DNA from 3 places in the Cellvibrio sp. 25HG11W-0 genome. Region 1 is predicted to be linked to each of the others. Evidence: predicted binding sites of a transcription regulator. Region 1 holds the regulator's gene; each other region holds the start of a gene.
The links. Region 1 encodes sigma-54, which starts transcription at its own class of promoters, with help from an activator protein. Its sites were predicted from a motif close to TGGCACANNNNTTGCNNT; they were not measured.

Region 1 (7,299 bases):
GCACAACTGAACGAAAGCCGTATTGAATTAATCTCTCAGGTCAAAGCCGTTTATGAACCTCGCTAAACCCTTTTTATATGTTCCCACGGCGCTAAGGATTAGAGCTAAATGCTTTGCCACCCTTGCACTGCTGATTATTAGCTGTCAATTTAGCAGCCAAAGCCTAGCGCTGCCCAGTGACAAAAATGAAACCATTCACGGTTCCGCTGATCGCTTGGTCGTCGATCAAAAGAACGGGATCGCCACCTATACTGGCGCCGTGCAAATTCAGCAGGGCTCGCTAGTAATCACCGCCGACAAAATAATTATCCAAACCAATCCTGATAGCTCCGTAAAAAAAATGCTCGCCACTGGCATGCCAGCGCGCTTCCAACAGCAGCCTGAAGCCGCTCAAGGCGTGATTACCGCATCAGCCAATAGCATTACCTACACGCCTAACAAAGAACATCTGCTGCTGGTAGAAAACGCCTCGCTCGAACAAGATGGCGCGGTCATGAGCGGCCCAACGATTGATTACGATCTCGTAAAAGAAGTTATGAAAGCTGCCGGCAACACCAAAGGCGGCAATAATCAGCGCATTGAAATTGTAATCCCACCAAAATCTGACGTGAAAAACTAATTGCTATGGCCAGCCTGTTTGCCCGAAACCTCGCAAAAAGCTACAAAAAACGAAAAGTGGTTATAGATGTATCTATCACCGTCAACAGCGGTAGTATCGTCGGCCTGCTCGGCCCAAACGGTGCGGGGAAAACCACCTGTTTCTACATGATCGCCGGGCTAGTACCCGCCGATATGGGCAGCGTCCATATCGATGACCAAGATATTACGCACCTGCCCATTCACGGCCGCGCGCGCGCAGGCATCGGCTATTTACCGCAAGAAGCCTCAATCTTTCGCAAGCTGACTGTCGCCGACAACATCATGGCGATTCTCGAAACCCGCAGCGACCTGAACCGCAAACAGCGTCTCGCCAAGCTCGAGTCACTGCTGGCAGAATTTCACATCACCCATATTCGCGACAGCCTCGGCATGGCGCTCTCGGGTGGTGAACGCCGCCGCGTAGAAATCGCGCGCGCACTCGCTACAGACCCCAAATTTATTTTGCTCGATGAACCCTTTGCCGGGGTCGACCCTATTTCGGTAAACGATATTAAAGAAATTGTTCGCCACCTCAAGGATCGCGGTATTGGCGTACTCATCACCGACCACAACGTGCGCGAAACCCTCGACATCTGCGAGACCGCCTACATCGTGAGCGAAGGCCGCATCATCGCCGAGGGCACACCCGAAACCGTGTTAAACAACAGCCAAGTGCGCGCAGTCTATTTGGGCGAAAATTTCAGGCTATAACATCAGCCAATCTTATATAGCGGCCAGCTGAGTGTTTTTTCGGCAACTCAGCTAAGCCCCGCATTCATTGCTAACCCCAAATTAACTGTACTTAACACCGCAAACTCCCACTTGACAATGATCAAAAAATGCACTCTAGGCATAAAGATTGCTTAGCCTTATTGCTTGCAAGCCAAACCCTGTCTAAACTCTACCTATCCGATGTTCGTTTTCATCCTGCGTTAAGGGTTTGTCGTTCTCATAATGAAGCAATCTCTCCAGCTAAAACTCGGTCAACAACTGACCATGACTCCGCAGCTGCAACAGGCCATTCGCCTGCTGCAACTCTCCACTCTAGATCTGCAACAAGAGATTCAAGAGGCGCTAGAATCTAACCCCATGCTAGAGGTCGAAGAAGGCTTCGAAGGCTCAGATAGCGGTCAAGCTACGGGCGAGCAAGACAGTGCCGATTATGACCGCAAGCAAGAAATTGCTACCGAGACAAAAAACAGCAGCGATGATGAGTTCTCCCTCAACGACAAGCTAACCGATACCTACAGCTCTACCGATGCAGGCGCAGACAGCTTTAGCGAAAGCACCCCCGACAACGATCTCTACGGCGATGGCGACGGTTTTGGCGAGGGCGACACCTTTAGCGAGAGCGCTAGCGAATGGAACGAATCCATTCCCAGTGATCTCCCTGTCGACACCAGCTGGGATGATGTATATCAATCATCCAGCTCCAGCGCCTCCAGCAACTACGATAACGACGACAATGATTTTGAAAGCCGTCGCGCCGCTACCGACTCCCTTTACGATCACTTGATGTGGCAGCTCAATCTGACCCCCATGTCAGATACGGACCGCATAGTCGCTATGGCCATTATCGATGCGGTAGAGCCGAGCGGTATGCTCTCCATTACCATTGAGGATATTTACGAAGGCCTACTGCAAGACTTTACCGACCTTGAGTTAGACGAAGTGGTCGCCGTGCAACATCGCCTCCAACAGTTTGACCCCTGTGGTGTCTGCAGCCAAAACCTCGCGGAATGCCTGCTGGTACAACTGCAGCAATATGACCCTAAAACCCCACTGCTAGAATCTGCCAAGCTGATTGCCAAGCTATACCTGCCGCTGCTAGGCAGCCGCGATTACCGCCAATTAATGCGTCGCACCAAGCTCAAAGAAGCGGATTTGAGTATTGCAGTCAGCCTTATCCAAGGCCTAAACCCCCGCCCCGGCGATATCATTGAAAGCGGCGACACGGAATATGTGGTGCCCGATGTATTTGTCGATAAGCGCGAAGGGCGCTGGGTAGTAGAACTCAACCCCGATATAGCACCGCGCCTACGCATTAACTCCGGCTATGCGTCCATGGTGAAGCGTGCCGACTCCAGCACCGACAACACATTTTTAAAAGATAACCTGCAAGAGGCCCGCTGGTTTTTGAAAAGCCTGCAAAGCCGCAATGAAACCCTGCTCAAAGTCGCCAGCTGTATTGTCGAAAAACAACGCGGCTTTCTCGATTACGGCCCCGAAGCCATGAAGCCTCTGGTATTACACGACATTGCCGAAATTGTAGAAATGCACGAATCAACCATTTCGCGCGTAACCACACAGAAATACATGCACACCCCCCAGGGCATATTTGAACTTAAATACTTTTTCTCCAGTCATGTCAGTACTGACAGCGGCGGCGAATGCTCTTCAACGGCAATCCGTGCGATCATTAAAAAACTGGTGAGCGCAGAAAACCAAAAGAAACCCCTAAGCGACAGCAAAATTACCGACTTATTAGCCGAGCAAGGCATTCAAGTAGCGCGTCGCACCATCGCCAAGTATCGCGAGTCACTCAATATTCCACCGTCAAACGAACGGAAAATACTTTAACGAAGGCAGTATATTTCAACTGTCTTAAACTGATTTTGATTGGATCAAATTTATCAAGGATGTTTGCGCGGTTGTGCTCGCACAACACTTTTGTGTCTACCTAGAGGAAGTATCTATGCAAATAAACATCAGTGGTCATCATCTGGAAGTTACCGAAGCGCTCAGAGACTACGTCACCAGCAAAATAGAGCGCCTTAGCCATCACCATGACCGCATTACCAGCACCCAGGTTATTCTCTCGGTGGATAAATTAATTCAAAAAGCAGAAGCGACCATGCATGTGAGTGGCAAAGATATATTTGCCGACGCCACCCATGAAGATCTCTATGCTGCCATAGATGCATTGGCCGACAAGCTTGATCGCCAGTTAATTAAGCACAAAGAAAAGATGCGCAGCCACCGCTAGCCGGTTGCCCAGCTGCCCTAAGCGCCACACAATCGGCATTTAGGGCGGCCCAAAAACAGTTTTGTACCAACCCCGATGGGCAACCATCCCTGCTGAGAGATGTTCACACATCGTCAATGTTATGCAAATTCAATCCATCATCAGTCCCAACCGCACTCTCTGCGGGCTCGAAGGCGGCAGTAAAAAACGCGCATTGGAATTACTTGCCAATGCCATTGCCGAAGACGTTCCCAGCATTGATGCAGACGACCTTTTTCGCCGCCTTGTGGCACGCGAACGCCTAGGCTCTACAGGTATAGGCCACGGCATTGCCATACCTCATTGCCGCGTGGATAAATGCACAACCACGCTCGGGGCGCTCATCACCCTCGTAGAACCCATAGATTTCGACGCCATAGATTCACAACCCGTCGATATACTCTTTGCTATGTTGGTGCCGGAAGACGCACACGACGAACATCTGCAAAATTTAGCGGCCTTAGCGGGCGCACTCAATGATGCGGATTATCGCCAAAAACTGCGTGCAGCGACTGATGACGAATCGCTCTACCAAGCAGCAATTGCTTAATTCACAAACCTACATCGAGCAGCCGCTTTACTCTTTCCGGTAACTTGGTTGATTTAAAACAGCGCCAAAGCGGTCTTAAAAGAAGTTTTAAAAAGGACAGCCCTATGCATCTTGTAATAGTGAGCGGTTTATCTGGCTCCGGCAAAAGTACCGCACTCCATGTATTGGAGGATGTGGGCTTTAACTGTATCGATAACCTGCCTGTAAGCCTGCTACCTGCACTCGTTGCCCAAATTCAAATCCACAAAGACGATAGCCAACGTTTTGCTATTGGAATTGATGTGCGCAATGCTTGGCAGGATCTCGACATTTTCCCCGAAATGATCAGCACCTTAAAAGAAGCACACCTTCCCTTTCGCACACTCTTTTTAGATTCACAACCTGCAGTACTGATTCAACGCTTTAGCGAAACTCGCCGCAAACACCCGCTGAGTGACACACACACCAGTCTCGCAGAGGCAATTAGTGCCGAACAGCAGTTGTTAGAACCCATTCGCGACGCCGCTGACCAAGTCATAGACACCAGCCACCTCAACCTTCACGAACTGCGCGATCTGGTCAAAGAACGCATCGTTGGCCGCGCTGAATCGACTATGGCCATACTCTTTGAATCTTTCGGATTCAAACATGGCTTACCGGTCAATGCCGATCTCGTGTTCGATGCGCGCTGCCTGCCCAACCCCCATTGGCGCTCCGACTTAAGGCCGCTAACGGGTAAAGATCAAGCCGTGATTGAGTTCCTCGAAGAGCAGGTCACCGTTACCGAAATGCGCGAGGACATAGAGCGCTACCTTGAGCGCTGGCTGCCGCGCTACCAAGCCAACAATCGCAGCTATATCACCATCGCCGTAGGTTGCACTGGTGGCCAACACCGCTCGGTCTATCTCAGCGAGCGCCTGCTGGCGCGCTTTGATCAAAGCTTTCACGATGTGCAAGTTCGCCATCGCGACATTAACAAACACACAAAAAGCTAAGCCATGCTGACTGAAACTCACCCTATTATTAATCGCAAAGGGCTCCATGCGCGCGCCGCCGCCAAGCTCGCCACCCTCGCCAATCAACACCAAGCGCGGGTGCAAGCTCGGCTGAATGGCGGCACAGGCTCTTGGGTAGACGCCAAAAGTGTCATGTCGCTCATGCTACTTGCTGCCAGCATGGGCACAGCACTTGAAATTAGCTGCGAAGGCGAAGATGCCACAGCCGCAATGGATGCCATACGCGCACTGATTGCAGACCGCTTCGAAGAAGGCGAGTAATAACGCGCGCAAGCATCAACACACTATCGCCACCTACAAGCCTCCTTTTATCCTTATCGAAGCAAGTAAGGCCCATTTCACGGAACCTCATTTTTTAGCCCAAAAGAGCCAATTCTTCTCACTAAGAGGCGACTTTTTACTCCGACAGAACAAGTACGCATCACCTCGACTACAATTAGCAGTTGTTATTTGGGCATGTTTTGCCTACCCTGTGCGCCCTTTTTATCATTGACAGCTGCAACAATCCGGCACCCCTATGGTTTATAAATACGACGACATCGACCCCGATGACTACATCAAAAGCAAATCGCAAGTTAAACGCGAGATGCATGCCCTACAGGATCTAGGGGAAAGACTCATCGACATGAACGAAAAGCAACTCGCCAGCATCCCCTTGGATGAGCAAATGCTCGACGCCATCTATATTGCACGCAAGCTCCCGCCAAAAGAGGCGCGTCGTCGCCAGCTGCAATTCATTGGCCGTTTAATGCGCGAAGGCAACCACGAAGAAATTCAAGCCGCGGTTGATAAGCTGCAAAATCGTAGCGATCAATATGTGCACCGCCAGCACCAAGTAGAGCGCTACCGCGATCTGCTCATCGAAGGCAATAAAGAGATTTTTCAAACCCTTGTAACCTCTTGCCCAGGCATTGATGTTCAGCACCTGCGCCAACTCATTCGCAGCGCTCAAAAAGACCGCGATGAAAACAAGCCGCCCACCCACGCGCGCAAACTCTTCACCTTCATCCGTGAACAATTAGAACTGCAGGATTAAGCTACGGCGAAAATCCCATAAAAAATGCCCCTGTAAGCCATGTTTACAGGGGCATTTTTTTATGGGCAAGGCCCTACACCCTTCGGTTAAATTAAAGCAATGGTGCACACCGATACAAAGAGATCAAACGACCACATTATATTTTCGTCAAGGCCAGCACGCCTTCACGAACCCCAAAGCCAGGTACACTAGCAGTCACAATACTCAGAGACAATTCGCACCAACATTTGGATTGAATCTTAATGTCGCCTATCGCGCACAAGTCATCACGCTATCAGGTGAGCTTCTCCGCGAATGCTTCTCTCCACTACTACACACTGCCACAAATGTGTTAACCGGTGGCCAGTCAAGTATGTTTTTACGTAATTTCCACGTCTATTTTCGAAGAACTGATCATGGTGTTTTTAAATATAATTGCTGCCACACAATGTGCGTTTCTCATATTTATGCTAATACGCTTCGGGCGCACACAAAGGACGAATCAGATCCTGATTCTATTGCTGCTGGCTATAGCCATCTCTTTAGCGACAGAAAGCTTGCTAACAACAAGGCTTTTTCAAACATGGCCACAACTCAGCATGCTATTGCTGCCTTGGGATCTGGTTATAGGCCCACTCCTACTATTTTATTTTCAACAGTCCTTACATTTCAAAAGTCGCTTGATCATTCAGGCTCTACATTTAACACCGGCACTCATCCTAATGTTAATTGGTTTGCTACTCGCGGTATTGATTTCCAATGAACTATGGCAAACCATATTCGTCGAGGATGCCGACGAGCCTCCACAATTTGACATGGCATTACTCGCGGTTCAGTGTCATGTCGCCATCTATTTAGTTTTGTGCTTGCGCACTTGGCTCAACTATCAAACTTGCACGCGCAACTTTTTTTCATCGACTGAAGGTATTGAGCTGAACTGGCTACGCCGCATACTGTGGATTTTTGCAGCAATGTGGATCATATGGCTACTAACAAATCTATTCGCGGCAAAGCTGCCATCTCAAACTTACTTGGATTTTGCATTTCCTTTTGGCATCTATTTTCTGGGCTACAGCGCGTTAATGTATCGTAATGC
Region 2 (7,299 bases), 1.5 Mb from region 1:
GAAATATTATGCCCAGCCGTGCGCATTGCATTTTGACTGGCCTGCAAACCAGAAATAGCATTGGAGAGAAGACCTGACATATATTACTCCACTAATTTCTGATGCGCGTTATTGACAAGTGATATGGCGGCTGATGTGACTGCAGGAATATCGACAACTTTTTTAGCAGTAGTGACGGCACTAATAGCTGCAGTACCTAACAAGCTTTTTATTTTTTCAGCATAATTGGGGTCTGTCGCATAACCTGCCGCTTCAAGGGCTTCAGCATAGCCGGCAGAGTCTCCCTGTGCCTTTAGCGCGGGCTGATAGCGAGGGCTCTCTTTAATGAGATTCACATAATCTGCAAAACTTTCAGCATAACTCTGGTATTTTCTAAACTCTGCCTGCTCAGGTGCCGCAATGCCCTGACGATACTCTAGTGTAGAGACTTTTATCTTCTCACCCTGCCAACCGCTGTTCGATTTAATATTAAATAAGTTGAAGCTATTTTCTCCAGCGCGATTATGAATCACATGCTTACCCCAACCGGTTTCTAGCGCAACCTGAGCAAGCAACACATCAGGATTTAGCTTTAACTCTGCCGCCGCTTTTTCTGCATGAGGTTTTAGCAGTGCAACAAAATTCTCTGGCGACTCCGCAATTGTTGCTTTTGCACCTGCCTCAGCACTTGCATTAAGCCGATCAATCTTGGTTCTTGGGGATAGCTGCGCATTGCGCATTAATGCCGCCAAATTGAGAGATTCAACATCGAGCGGCTGCATCGAAGACGATCCTGATGTTGGAGAAAACTCTGACGGGAATAGCGCTGTAGTATTGAGCTGTTGATAAGCCACTGGGGAGTTCAATTCACCCAGCATCTTGCTGATACCCGCATCAAGACCTGCAGTAGCTTCAGAGGCGTCTTTGCTATCGTCCACACCATAATTTTGCAACATCTGGCGATAGAATTGATCTGCCAAACCAATGCCTCTACCACTGGTTAAATTCAACACCATCTGCTGATCCAACATGTCGCGATGAAACTTTTCTTCATTACTATTGAAATAACTATCTTCGGAAAAAACATCGTTGGTATCGCGCATGGTTTTCAGCATTTGCTGTACAAACATGGCTTCAAATTTTTTGGCAACTTCTTTCAGCGCCTGAGGGTCCTTAGCGCGCCCCATAGATTTCACTGAGTTCAATGCATCCTGATTCAAATAGCTATCTTGAACCAACGTCGCCTTGCTGCCAGCACCCATATCTATAGATGACATTAGATCACCACCAGCTCAGCTCTGAGCGCACCAGATTGTTTAAGCGCTTCCAGAATCGCCATTAAGTCACTGGGAGACGCACCAACATTATTTACCGACCGTACTATGTCATCCAAGCTTGCGCCTGGCGCGAACTTGAACATTGGATTATTTTCTTCATTTGCCTGCACATTGCTGGCCGGCACCACCACAGTATTCCCGGTACCTAGCGCATTAGGCTGGCTCACACTAAGGCTCTCGGCGATAGAAACCGTTAGGCTACCGTGAGTTACGGCCACAGGTGAAACACGTACATTTTTTCCAACAACTATAGTGCCGGTGCGAGAATTAATAATAACCTTCGCAACCTCCTCCCCTGGTGTAACTTGTAAATTTTCTAACATGGAAATAAATTCAACACGCTGCGCTGGATTTTGGGGGGAATCAACCATGACCGATACGGAGTCCATTGGACGTGCAGTATCCGGTCCGAGCAAGGCATTAATACTTTTTGCCATTTGATTGGCACTGGTGAAGTCGGCACGATTTAAATTAAATATAATCGGCTGACCTCCGGAAAAATTAGTTTCCACCATGCGCTCCACCATGGCACCACCAGGGATACGCCCAGCACTGGGAATGTTAACCGTGATTTTAGAACCATCACTACCTGATGCACTTAAGCCGCCTACTATTAAATTACCCTGAGCAACGGCATACACCTTGCCATCTAAACCTTTTAACGGAGAAACCAATAGGCTACCGCCACGCAAACTTTTGGCGTTACTGATTGATGAGACAGTAATATCAAGTTGCTGCCCAGGCTTAGCAAACGGCGGCAACTCTGCTTGGATCATCACCGCGGCAACATTTTTCATTTGCATCCGCGCACCTTCTGGCACCGTAATACCAAATTGTTTCAGCATGCTGTTAAAGGATTGTGTTGTAAAAGGTGACTGTGTTGTCTGATCACCAGTACCATCCAGACCTACAACCAAACCATAACCAATCAATTGGTTAGAGCGAACCCCCGCAACTGTCGCAATATCTTTAATGCGCTCTGCATGTGCGGAAATAGTTACTAATAACGTAACCAAAAGCATAAAGGGAGCAACAACAAATGCATGAATACCGCGCATAAAAGTACCTCAATAAAATCGAGCAAATTACAGTGGCCAAAGATCACTGTTAAAAAAGCGAGAGAGCCAACCCATAGATTGGGAATCTGCCAAGGCGCCTGTGCCGCTGTATGAAATTTTTGCATTAGCTAAGCGCGTAGAAACAATTGTGTTATCTGGTGCTATATCATCTGGCCGCACCATGCCACTAATGCGAATGAACTCATCACCACGGTTTAAGGTTATCCACTTTTCACCGCGCACCAGTAAGTTTCCATTCGGCAAAACTTCTGCGACCGTTACTGTGATGTTGCCTTGCAGGCTATTACTTTGATCAGCATCTGCACTGCCATTAAAGGTACGATCCTGTGCCAGCGCGGTGGTTAAGTCATTGCCTTTAAGAGTTGGGGTCATTCCTAATATCGGACCCGCGTTAAAATTAACGCCACTTTTTTTACCCGTAGCAACACCTGAGGATTTTTTTGAAACTGTTTTTTCACTCAAGGTAACTGTAATAACATCGCCGACAAAATGTGCTTTACGGTCATTGAACAGTGTTAAACCATAAGAATCTTGATAGAGTGAACCGTCGGTGCGCTGCGGTATAGGCATATTCGCTGCGACTGTAGGCGCATAAGTAGGGTCATTAGGTATGGGTTTATTAGAGGCAAAACACCCACTTAGCACCAAGACCACGATAAACATGCCGAAAACTTTCATCTTAGCGATACTCATGCTCATGATGACGAAACTCCGATTAAAGATTCTGCGTGATGAATTGCAACATTTGATCTGCTGTTGCAACGACTTTTGAGTTCATTTCATAGGCGCGCTGAGTCGTAATCATGTTGACCATTTCTTCAACTATATCAACGTTGGAACTCTCCAACATACCTTGCTTCAACGCACCCATACCATTTTCACTAGGCGTGCCCTGTGTAGGGTTACCACTGGCGACAGTCTCGACAAATAAGTTGCCACCGATCGCTTGTAAACCGGAAGGATTAATAAAGTCTGCGAGCGTGATATCGCCCAACTGTTGTGGGTCTGCTGCACCAGGCGAGAATGCATTGACGCTGCCATTGGTACCTATGGTAATTTTATTGACGCCCTCAGGTACGGTAATCGCAGGCTCTAGTATGTAGCCATCCGCATTAACCAATTGACCCTCGCCATTTATTTGCAATTGGCCATTTCGGGTATAGGCAATCGTGCCGTCGGGCTGCAAAACCTGTAAAAAACCGCGACCGTCAATCGCTACATCTAAGGTTTGCTCGGTAACCTGTAAGTTACCCTCGGTAAATTCTTTTTGTGTTGCGACGACCCGCGTACCCGTACCTAGTTGTAAGCCTGAAGGCAATTGTGTTTCTTGTGTTTCTTGTGCACCGGGTTGACGTTGATTTTGATAGAGCAGATCTTCAAAAATGGCGCGATCGCGCTTAAATCCAATCGTACTGGCGTTTGCCAGGTTGTTAGAAATTGTGGAGAGTTGTTTGTCTTGTGCCGACAGCCCGGTTTTACTGACATAGAGTGAAGCGAGCATGATGTTGACCTCTTTAAAGTAATTATCTCAAACAATAAACGCAGCAATAAAAATGAGCGCCTAACTAACCTGTAACAGCTGCGAAGAACTTGCTGAATTTTCTTCAGCTGTTTTCATCAACTTAATTTGCATTTCATATTGGCGCGAGAGGCTGAGAATTTGCGTAAACTCTTCAATTGCATTGACATTACTGCCCTCAAGCATTCCACTTTTAACTTTAACCTCGGCGGCGGCCTGTGCCTGCTCGCCATCGCGTTGACGAAACAAACCGTCATCACCTTTTTCAAGCGCTTTCACATCGGGGTTTACCAGCTTGATGCGCCCTACTTCAACCATTGTCTCCGGCCCTTGGCCTAAGCCGACAACGGATAAGGTGCCATCAGCCCCAATTTGAATTTTTTCATTTTCAGGTACATTTATAGGACCCCCATCGCCCAATACGGGCAAGCCACTCCCGGTGCGTAACATGCCGGTCGCATCCACTAAAAAATTACCTGCGCGGGTATAAGCTTCGCTGCCATCTGGTGCCTGTACCGCAATAAAACCATCGCCGTGGATTGCGATATCTAAATCATTACCCGTTTCAATCATGGCGCCAGGGCGAAAATCTGACTGCGGAGACTCGGTCATTGCAAAGGCGCGCGTAGGTTGCCCATCACCGTAATAAACACCCATGCTGCGCGACTGTTCAAAGTCTGCACGAAAACCAGTAGTGCTGAGGTTAGCGAGGTTGTTGGCTCGATTGGCTTGAGCCAGCGTATTGTGCTTGGCGCCAGTCATGGCGATATAGAGCGCTCTATCCACAATTATTTCTCCTACAAACTAACCGCTATTTTTTTGGCAGATTTGCCGTTACAAGTAGTTTTGCAAGAGGGGTGCCAAGTCAGCCACTCGTGGCGGCAGACGCAGGAATAATGTCCAACTGATTGAAATGATTGTGTTTAAGAAGGATTAGTTGCGAATAAAGGGAGGCAAATGAGACAGGAGAAACATAAACAGCAGAATGTAGAAAAACATAAAACACCGAGCGGCAAACAGCTGCCGCCACTTGCCGCTCGGAATTGCTAGATTAACGAAGGTTAATAATAGTTTGCGTAGTGGCGTTGGCCGTCTCGATTGTTTTTGCATTCGCCTGATAATTTCGCTGCGCAATAATCAGGTTCACCAACTGCTCCGACAAGTCAACGTTGGACTCCTCCACTGCCCCTGCTGTGATATTACCTAATTGCGCCGAACCTGGGGCACCAATAATCGCCTCACCAGATTCGAATGTTTGCGCCCACATAGTATCGCCGGTCGGCTTCATTCCCTCAACGCTACTAAAATTTGCAAGCGCCACCTGCCCCAACACCTGCGCTTCACCATTGGTAAAACGCGCAAACACAATACCGGTATTGCTGATATCAAGGCCCGCCAGACGACCTGTGGTGTAACCATTTTGGTCTAATTGCTCAACTGAAAACCCACTGCCGAACTGCGTACTACCGTCTAAATCAATAACAAAATTAGAGCTTGCAGGTGGTTCGGCAACGGGAATAGTGCCGCCCTGTAAAACATTTAAAGGGGCTAAAGCACCGATTGGAAGTCCATCTGTTCCCAACGGAGTCCAGTTAGAAATCAAGATCGAATCTGTCATCGCCGCGTTAATTGTTCCATCAGGCGTAAAGTGCACATTGAATGACGCCATAGAGGGAACAATATTGCCAGGAGACGGCAAGCTTGGGTCCGGATCCCCCACATTCTGCCCGTCAATTTGCACATACATCTTCCAATGATTTGCGGAGGTAGACGTATCAGCAGGATCATAGGGCTGTTTTACGAAAAACTGACGCATTGAATGCACATTACCTAGGCTGTCATACACAGGTGTGGTAGTAGCATGATTGTAAGTTTTTTGATCTTTAGGGTCGAAAGCATTAATCGGCACTGGGGTGAAGAATGTAGGATCACCAATAGCACCAAATAATATACCCCCAGATACCGGCGTAGTCGGCTGACTACTGGTAATAGAATAACCTTCCTGCATGGTGATGGTGACTTCACCACCCACCTTCACGGCACTACCTACCGATGCAGGTGTTGTGATGGTATCGATTTGCTGCAATACACCCTGGCTACCTATAACACCTACCGCATCACCCGCAGAGCCAAATGAAAACTCCAAATCTCTACCTGTTGCTGAAACGAGCTCCAGGTCACCAGTAGTTTCATTGACGCTGGCTGTAATGCCAAATAAAGTAGATTTACTTAATTTATTAATTTCATCACGCATTGCGGTCAAATCAGGTAGCGCTGAGGATGTAAGCACTACGCCATTGAGCGTGAAGGTTTGTGTATTATTTTCAAATGGTTTGGCCGCAACAGCTGGAGGACCTGGATCCGCTGGCACTTCTTTTAATACTGTTGCCGTGGTGCGCGCCGTGGCACTAACGCCTGCTAAAGCATTCAACTCTGATGCCGTTTTATCAGCGCCCGCTCCGGATTTACTAATATAGGTCACCGGTGACGCATTGTTTGGGCCTTGAAACACAAAGGTATGAGATGAATAGTTATTAGTTACCTGAGGCACACCTACCGTAATATTTGCAGGCGTAATCGCATCTACAGCGGTGGTTAATGAATTTGAGCCTGTCACTGTCGTAATAGCTAAATCAGACGCTACTCCCGTAGATAAATCACGCAGCTTTAACTTCCCATCAGTGTCCACAAAAGCTTGAATATTTAATGGTGTAGGTTTGCTGAAATTTTTATTATTAATTTCATTCGCCACTGCGGTTAAATTATTATAAGTGCCTGCACCCATAATAATATTAACGGTTTGTGGCGTGGGATTTCCTGGCACTGTGCGTGACAATGTAAATTCAGTTGGCGGTGCGGCCGCAATCACGAGTGGCGAGCCCGCTGAAGCAACAGCGGTATCGATATTAACGGTGGAGGTCGTAGCAACCTTGAGCCCAACATTGGCATTACTTATGCCCGTGCCATTTGTTTTAAAACGGCTGCCTGTTGTCTCAAGAACCTTTTCATTGGAGTTCACATTATAGGAGGCAGAAACATTGGTCGTTTGACGCGGTTCTTGTGAACTTACATCAACACGCAAGTCACCCAATACACCGCTCACATTTCCATCTGGATCTGCTGCAAAGCCTTGTAATTTTGCATTTGTACCATGAACAATATAGCCGTCCTTATCAAGCCCGAATGTTCCCGCGCGAGTAAATAATCGCTCTCCATTTTTTTCAACAACAAAGAATCCTTCGCCGTTAACAGATAAATCCAATTCATTCTGTGTAAACTTTAAATTACCTTGAGTAAATTGTTGGCGAATATTCTGTACCGTCACGCCACTCCCCGGTGTATTTGAGCCGCCACCAAGAAGTGTACTTGAATAAACATCACCAAA
Region 3 (7,299 bases), 560 kb from region 1:
CAAGTATTGGTGGGGAATTAGTCGCTATTCGCGCTCTCAGGTAATAAGTGCGATTTAATCTAGGCGTGACAATCGTTAAGCCTGCAAGTACAGGCTTAACGATTGGTATGTCTTATCTATAATTAATGCTTGCTTGGCTGCCCGTAGAGCGGTGAGCGTGGGCCGGGTAATAAGCCTGCAGGGCGCGGGCTTAGGAGTCGGTCGCTGGCGATGCCCGCATAGGTGTAGGAGTTATCCACAATGCTATTGGCAATTTGCTGAACGGCTGCTTGGATTAATAATCCCGCGAGTCCGCCGCCGCTATTTTGCTGTTGCTCGGCACTGGATGCGCGGGCGTTGCCTTCCCAGAGCACTATGCCCGTGCGTAGATCTACCAAGGTTGCGCGCGCGGCTACCGCAGTTTCAGCGCGAATCACTTTGTAGCTATTACCGTACTCGGTGATCTCGGTATAGAGCGCTGCATCGGCCCCAAAAATATCGAGTAGTTTTGCGGGTGCAATATTTTGTGCATCGTTTGCGCTAAATACGCCATTTTCTTTAAAGGCTGCATCCATTAAGGCTACCGGAATAACGTAGTAACCTGTTTCGCTTAAAGGTGTCGTCATTTGCGCGAGTGTTGCGTAGGTGGCATTAACGTCGGGCGATAAGTTTTTGGGTGGCAACACGAGAATTGAGGCTGGTTTGGCTGCAATTAACGCACTGTAGTTGTAGCTTGGCGGGGCGACACAGGCGCTTAGGCAGAGCATTGTCAGTACGACAGCGCTCAAGCGGGTCAAATAGGTCATCATGGTTTAGCTCCTTGCGCTTTATCCATTTTGGCGAGCAAAAAATCCATGAATTTTGTCGATTCGGGGAAGTATTGCTTCTCTAATAAAAATTGTTCACGCATATCTCCGCTGCGCCCGGCTTCTCCATACAGCAAGCCTAAGTGTGCATGAAAACCTGGCGGCAGCGGCTGGTTGCCCACTTGGGTTTGCAAGTCTTTTTCCATCGCTTGAATTTGCTGCTCTGGGCTGCTGGTTGCTTTGAAGCGCGCATAGACTTGCTCTTCGTAAGACCCCCACGCATAAAGGCTAGGTTTAGTGGCGCAGCCACTCATGAGTAAAATACACATTAATGCACCCAGCAATTTGCTGGGGCTAGGGTAATAAAAGTTCATAACATTCCTTATGGTTTTGTCATCCAAACGCCAGCGTCTGCATCGGTTACTAATTTATTTACTGCATCGCGAATCGCGAGGTCGAGTACCTTGCCGTTGAGGGTGGCATCGTAACTAGAGGTGCCGCCAAAGCCCAAAACTTCACGGTTGTTGAGACTGTATTCCCCTGCACCTTGGGTGGAGTAAACCACTTCTGAGGTGAGGACGTTCACAACGTTAAGGCTAACTTTGGCATAGGCAATTTGGGATTTACCGCGCCCGAGAATGCCGAAAAATTGCTGATCGCCCACTTCTTTGCGGCCAAACTCAGACACATCGCCCGTCACCAAATATTGAGCACCCTTAATACTTTGGGCTTGTTTGGCAAAACCTGCTTCTTGCGCGGCTTCGCTTAAGTTATCGCGTTCTAGTACGCTAAAACGACCGGTTTGCTGCAGGTGGGTGATGAGAATTGTTTTTGCTTGGCCGCCTAAGCGATCCATGCCGTCGGAGAAGATGCCACGCATAAAGCTGGAGCGATTATCAAATTTGCCCACTGCAATTGGGTTTTTAGCGCCTTTATAGGCAGCTTGTACCGATTGAATAGGTTTGGGTGTTTCAATAGTTCTTGATTGCTCGGTGGCACAACCGACCATTGTCAAGCTGAGTACTAGGGCTGTTAAGTGCAGTTTCATGGTAGTTCCTTAGGTTGTTTAACAAGCGGAGTTGTCCGGTGATAGGGTTTTGAGTCTCCAATCTTAGTAGCGCCCGCTTAAGCGCGGCTGAATGTTAGCAGACTTGGTTTAGTTCGGTGGTAGCTCTTTGGCTCGCTAATCGGGTGAAGGAGTGCTCAAGGTAAAAAAAGGGGCTCAATGTTGGCTGATAAAAATGGTCGTTATAGGGAGGGCATGGCTATTGTTATTGCACCTCAAAGGCACACTCATAATGGCGTTATTTATTTGCGGCTCCATCTTGTTTATGTGATCTAGTTCACTATAATGTGTCGATTGAGGTGACGTTTTGGCTTGTGGCATATAGCTGCGATTCTTTTTGTCATAGGTATGAAAGGAGAAGCCGCTCCACTCTTTAGTCGGCATTGAATATAATCCCAAGGAATTTTTTATGTCAGTAAAAGCAATTAGTTTAAAATTTATCGGCGCTGTGATGGGCTTGGTATTGGCTGCATCTGCTAGTGCAAACTTGATCGTTAATGGCGGCTTTGAAGACAATGCCGTAGCGCCCGGTGGCTGGAACTTTTTCAGCTCATCGAATGTAAATGGTTGGGAAGGTAGTAATATCGAAATCTGGAATCACTTGAATGGTGTTGTAGCGCCAGAAGGTAACCAGCATGCTGAGTTAAACGCGCATCCTTACACCGGTGGCGTTTTCTCTATATACCAGAGCTTTGCGACTGCTATTGGTCAGACCTATGATGTGTCTTTCTTTTACAGTGCGCGCACTAGCAGCAATGAATCATTTACCTTTAGCGTAGGTTCTCTAACGTCATTGATTGATGATCATGTGGTTGGTACTTGGAATCAGTATGTAAACAGTTTTGTGGCCAATGCCGCCTCTACCACCATTCGTTTTACTACTACCGATAACGGTACCCTCGGGAACTTCTTAGATGGTATTTCAGTTGTGGGTGCTACGGTTCCTGAGTCTAGTTCGCTTGCCTTGTTGTTAGTAGGCTTGCTGGGCATGGGTGCTATGAGAAGAAAAGCACGCGCATAACTACTGGTTTGCTGTTCGTTAAAAGCCGCTCTTTGGAGCGGCTTTTGCGTTTTTGGGCGTTGAATTCAGCGCAAGATGATGAAGTTATTGATCTTATTGCGAATGCTTCAAGGACCGCAAATTTCTACACTCTCGCTTTACCTCTTCCTCTTTGTGAATTACAGCGGCCAAACGCGGTGTTGTAATACCACTCTGTAGCCATCAACATCTTCAAAGGTTTTGCCGTCTATATCCCAAAACGGATTGTAGGCGGTGACGGCCTTGAAACCTGCGGCGAGCATATCGGCGCAGGCGCTTTGCCATTCACTGCTATTGGGAAGATAGAAAACAATAAGGTTGTCTTGGCTGGGAGCGCCGCCGACCTGAGTGCCTCTGTGGTGGGTGAATTCTAAGTGATAGCTGTGATTTTGATGGCCAATGATGGCGCCATCGAAGCCCTGATGGTCTTTAAACTCAGCTAACAATATAAATCCCAAACCTTGAATGTACATTTGGGTAATAGCAGCAAGCTGATCTGTAGGGCGCGCGATGCGCATAATGGAAGTAGTAGGAATCATGACTGTTTGACAGTTTTTTGGTTTAAGTTGTGCGCCCCGCACGCAGGCCGCTAGACGGTGCAAGTTGATAGTTTAGCTCAACTTTTTGCACTGCCCAGCTTATGGCTTTTTAAACGAGAAACTTGTTCAGCAGCGCTTGATGTTGTTCTGGTTTCAAGCGCGGCCCAAATTGACTAACCACTTGCGCGGCGGCGGCACAGGCAAAATGTCCGGCTGTTTGGAAGTCTTTACCTTGGGTAATTGCAGCCAAGAACGCTCCGGCAAACATATCGCCCGCGCCGTTGGTATCCAATGGTGTTATAGCCTGTGCCGCTACTTTGATGATGTCCTTACCGTCAAACAGCACCGCACCTTCGCCACCGCAGGTAATGGCAAATTGCGTGGTGTAGTTCTGCAGTGCTGTGCAGGCGGCGTCGAGGGTTTCGGTTTGGGTAAAGCCGAGGGCTTCATCGCGGTTGCAGAATATAAAATCTACACCTGAGCCAATCATTTCTAATAGGCCATCGCGGAAAAACTGCACCATGGCCGGGTCTGACAGACTGAGTACGGTGCGGGTATTGCTAGCTTGTGCGAGCTTGCGCAATTCAATAGCGGCGGCGCGACCTGTGGGTGATGTCACCAAATAGCCTTCGATGTAGGCGTAGTGAGATTGCGCAACAGCTGCGGGGTCTAGTTCGGTAACTGACAGTGTTTCGCTGATGCCGAGGTAGGTATTCATGGTTCGTTCAGCGTCTGGCGTTATCATCACCAAGCACTTGCCGGTGATCCCTGCCGGTGGTGCTATGTGTTTCGGGGTGGTGACGCCTGCGGCTTGCATATCTGCTAAATAGAAAGCGCCATTGTCATCATCTGCCACTTTGCATGAGTAGACGTTGTCGCAGCCAAAATAGCTGGCGGCAATAATGGTGTTTGCCGCTGAGCCGCCACTGGCTTTGTGAGAGGCGACGAGGTGATCTTGCAGGTAATCCATTAAAACCGCTTGGCGTGCTTCGTCGACCAGTGTCATGACACCCTTATCTACTTGCATGGCGATTAAGTCTTCATCGCGAAGGGTGATTTCTGTATCGACCAGTGCCGCGCCTATGCCGTAGATGTGATATTGCTTGCTCATACTGTTTCGCCCCTGAAGGATCCTGCGTCAATTGTGGGGCGCATTATGCAAAATTCACTCGGCTCTATAAAGGAAGGATTGCCTTTTTCTCTCAGTCGCCAAGAGTGACTGTGCTTCGGTTGTTGAAAACGGTATTTTTTAGCACCGATATTTTAATTATTACTGCAACTGATTCATTTATTTCTTATTCATTAGGTACACTTGCGCCTGTTTTTCCATTTCTCGCCAAATCATTAGGTTTGGCCACATGACTGAAAGATTCTAATTGCCTATGACCAGACGCCGCTCCACTAATCGCCCGCGCCAACCTTCATCACGTTCGACTTCAGGTTCGCGCCATGGTTGGGCGTTGCTCCGTATTTGGGGGTTTTATGCGCTGCTATTGATATTTTTGGGTGGATTGATTTGGTCGTTTTATCTCGATGTGGTGGTGCGCGATAAGTTTGAAGGAAAAAAGTGGTCGCTACCGGCGCGTGTTTACGCTCGCCCACTCGAACTGTATGAGGGGTTGTCATTAACGCCGCAATTGCTGGAGCAGGAACTGAAGTCCCTCGGCTACAGATTTGAAGCGCAGCTTAAAGCCCCTGGTCAGGTAGTTAAAAAGGTGAGTGCAAGTTCAGTTGGCGCAAGCTATTGGGTGCACAGCCGTGGGTTTGAGTTTTGGGATAAACGCGAACCCGCACGCAGTTTTGTGGTTGCGGTAAATAATAGTGGTGTGGCGTCGCTGCGCGATATGGCGGGCGCTGATTTACCTTTGGTGCGGTTAGAGCCAGAGGAGATTGGCGGTTTTTATCCTGCCGATCGAGAAGATCGCCTCTTGGTGCAGCTGGGAGATTTGCCCCCTTTGCTCGGTGAAACTCTGCTCGCGGTTGAAGATAAGCACTTTCTTGAACATCACGGTGTATCGCCCACGGCGATTTTACGTGCAGCTTGGGTTAATGCGCGCAGCGGTGATGTGGTGCAGGGCGGCAGTACGCTGACTCAGCAGCTGGTGAAGAACTTTTACCTCACTAATGAACAAAAGTTTTTCGCGCGTAAAATTCCCGAAGCAATAATGTCAGTGCTCCTCGAGCTGCATTACAGTAAGTCAGAAATTCTCGAAACCTATGTCAATGAAGTGTTTCTCGGGCAGAGTGGTGCGCGTGCGATCCACGGTTTCGCATTGGCCTCCCAACATTATTTTCGCCAGCCATTGGCGGAGTTAGATACCCAAGAAGTTGCGCTGCTCGTGGGCTTGGTAAAAGGGGCGTCTTACTACAATCCTTGGCGTCACCCAGAGCGCGCGAAAGAGCGCCGCAATGTGGTGCTTGGGGTAATGCAAAAAGAGGGTTTAATCAGTGAGCAGCAATTAAAACTTGCTCAGGCTGCGCCTTTGGGTGTGGTGCCGCCCGGCCAGTCTAGCTCCACTAACTATCCCGCGTTTATGGATTTAGTGAAACGTCAATTGCGCCAAGACTACAAGGAATCGGATTTGCGCAGCGAAGGTTTGCGCATATTTACGACCCTATCGCCGATGGTGCAGCACCAAGCGGAGGCCTCGCTAACCGATCAGGTGGGGCGTTTGGAGCGTCAATATAATGTTAAGGATATGCAGGGCGGGATGGTGATCACCTCCGTGGGCGGCGGTGAAATTCTAGCGTTAATTGGTGATAGTAATCCGCGCTTTGAAGGGTTTAACCGCGCCTTGGATGCGAAGCGCCCGATCGGATCTTTGGTGAAGCCGTTTGTGTTTCTCACTGCTTTAGCCATTCCGCAAAAGTTTAATTTAGCGACCGCTATCAGCGATGAGCCGGTGAGTTACAAAGCGGGTGGCACCTGGTGGGCGCCGTTGAATTACGACAAGCAAAATCATGGTAATCCACCGCTTTATCAAGCCTTGGCGCATTCCTACAATCAGGCGACTGCGCGGTTGGGAATGACCTTGAGTTTGCGCTCGGTGATCAAAACCTTACAGGCAGCGGGCTACTCGGGCGATATTCCTGAGTTGCCGTCGATGCTCTTGGGCTCCGTGGATATGTCGCCTTTGGAAGTCGCTGGTATCTATCACACGCTAGCAGCGGAAGGTGTATTTACGCCGCTGCATGCGATTCGCGAAGTGCAAACCGCAGAAGGCAAGCCGCTTAAGCGCTATCCGTTAGAGCTGGAACAGCGCTTTGGAGTGGAGGAAACCTTTGCCCTGCAATACGCCCTGCAGCGCGTCATGCGCGAAGGCACGGGTCGCAGTGCCTATAACACTATTAACAGCAGCCTAGATTTGGCGGGTAAAACCGGTACTACCAATGATCAGCGCGACAGTTGGTTTGCCGGCTTTAGCGGCGAGCATTTAGCAGTGGTTTGGTTGGGGCGTGATGACAATAAAGCGACATCCTTTACCGGGGCTACTGGCGCCTTGCGAATTTGGACCGATTTTATGAGCCATATTCCGACCCGTAGTCTCAACCAAGATCCGCCCCCCGGTGTGAGTTTTGATTGGCTTGATAGCACTACGGGCAAGCTGAGTGCTGAGGGGTGTAGTGGTGCAGTATGGCTGCCAGTGCGCGATGACTTCCGGCCTTTACAGTCGGTGGATTGCAAGTTAGCGCAAAACCCTATTAAAAGTTTTTGGCAAAAGTTAGTGCAATAAGCCTGTTCATTGGTGTCATTTTCGAGACTCGGTCATCTTAGTGTGATCGAGTTTTTTTGTTTTTAGCGGTCTTAAATTATCTTCGCGATAAAGCTCGCCGCAAACTATCGCTCAAGTTCTGTTAGGCTCCCTCGTT

Region 2: flgF (flagellar basal-body rod protein FlgF) is a predicted target of sigma-54. The motif match lies at 4,760-4,777, and genes of this name have one in related genera.
Region 3: AC0KUT_RS18480 (PEP-CTERM sorting domain-containing protein) is a predicted target of sigma-54. The motif match lies at 2,043-2,060, and genes of this name have one in related genera.

The regions. Positions count from the first base shown of each region.
Region 1 is NZ_CM174230.1:3,841,780-3,849,078, forward strand. It holds gene lptC (LPS export ABC transporter periplasmic protein LptC) at 1-66, shown strand, start outside; gene lptA (lipopolysaccharide transport periplasmic protein LptA) at 53-619, shown strand; gene lptB (LPS export ABC transporter ATP-binding protein) at 625-1,350, shown strand; gene AC0KUT_RS16055 (RNA polymerase factor sigma-54) at 1,594-3,219, shown strand; gene hpf (ribosome hibernation-promoting factor, HPF/YfiA family) at 3,335-3,625, shown strand; gene ptsN (PTS IIA-like nitrogen regulatory protein PtsN) at 3,747-4,193, shown strand; gene rapZ (RNase adapter RapZ) at 4,298-5,167, shown strand; gene AC0KUT_RS16075 (HPr family phosphocarrier protein) at 5,171-5,449, shown strand; gene yjgA (ribosome biogenesis factor YjgA) at 5,706-6,224, shown strand; gene AC0KUT_RS16085 (hypothetical protein) at 6,457-6,966, shown strand; gene AC0KUT_RS16090 (helix-turn-helix domain-containing protein) at 6,926-7,299, shown strand, end outside.
Region 2 is NZ_CM174230.1:2,385,719-2,393,017, reverse strand. It holds gene flgK (flagellar hook-associated protein FlgK) at 1-80, opposite strand, end outside; gene flgJ (flagellar assembly peptidoglycan hydrolase FlgJ) at 84-1,256, opposite strand; gene AC0KUT_RS10025 (flagellar basal body P-ring protein FlgI) at 1,256-2,338, opposite strand; gene flgH (flagellar basal body L-ring protein FlgH) at 2,402-3,088, opposite strand; gene flgG (flagellar basal-body rod protein FlgG) at 3,111-3,896, opposite strand; gene flgF (flagellar basal-body rod protein FlgF) at 3,957-4,700, opposite strand; gene AC0KUT_RS10005 (flagellar hook-basal body complex protein) at 4,966-7,299, opposite strand, start outside.
Region 3 is NZ_CM174230.1:4,399,197-4,406,495, reverse strand. It holds gene AC0KUT_RS18500 (tetratricopeptide repeat protein) at 1-21, shown strand, start outside; gene AC0KUT_RS18495 (DUF799 domain-containing protein) at 123-788, opposite strand; gene AC0KUT_RS18490 (DUF4810 domain-containing protein) at 785-1,159, opposite strand; gene AC0KUT_RS18485 (CsgG/HfaB family protein) at 1,168-1,833, opposite strand; gene AC0KUT_RS18480 (PEP-CTERM sorting domain-containing protein) at 2,261-2,872, shown strand; gene AC0KUT_RS18475 (VOC family protein) at 3,031-3,429, opposite strand; gene AC0KUT_RS18470 (adenosine kinase) at 3,539-4,540, opposite strand; gene mrcB (penicillin-binding protein 1B) at 4,812-7,163, shown strand.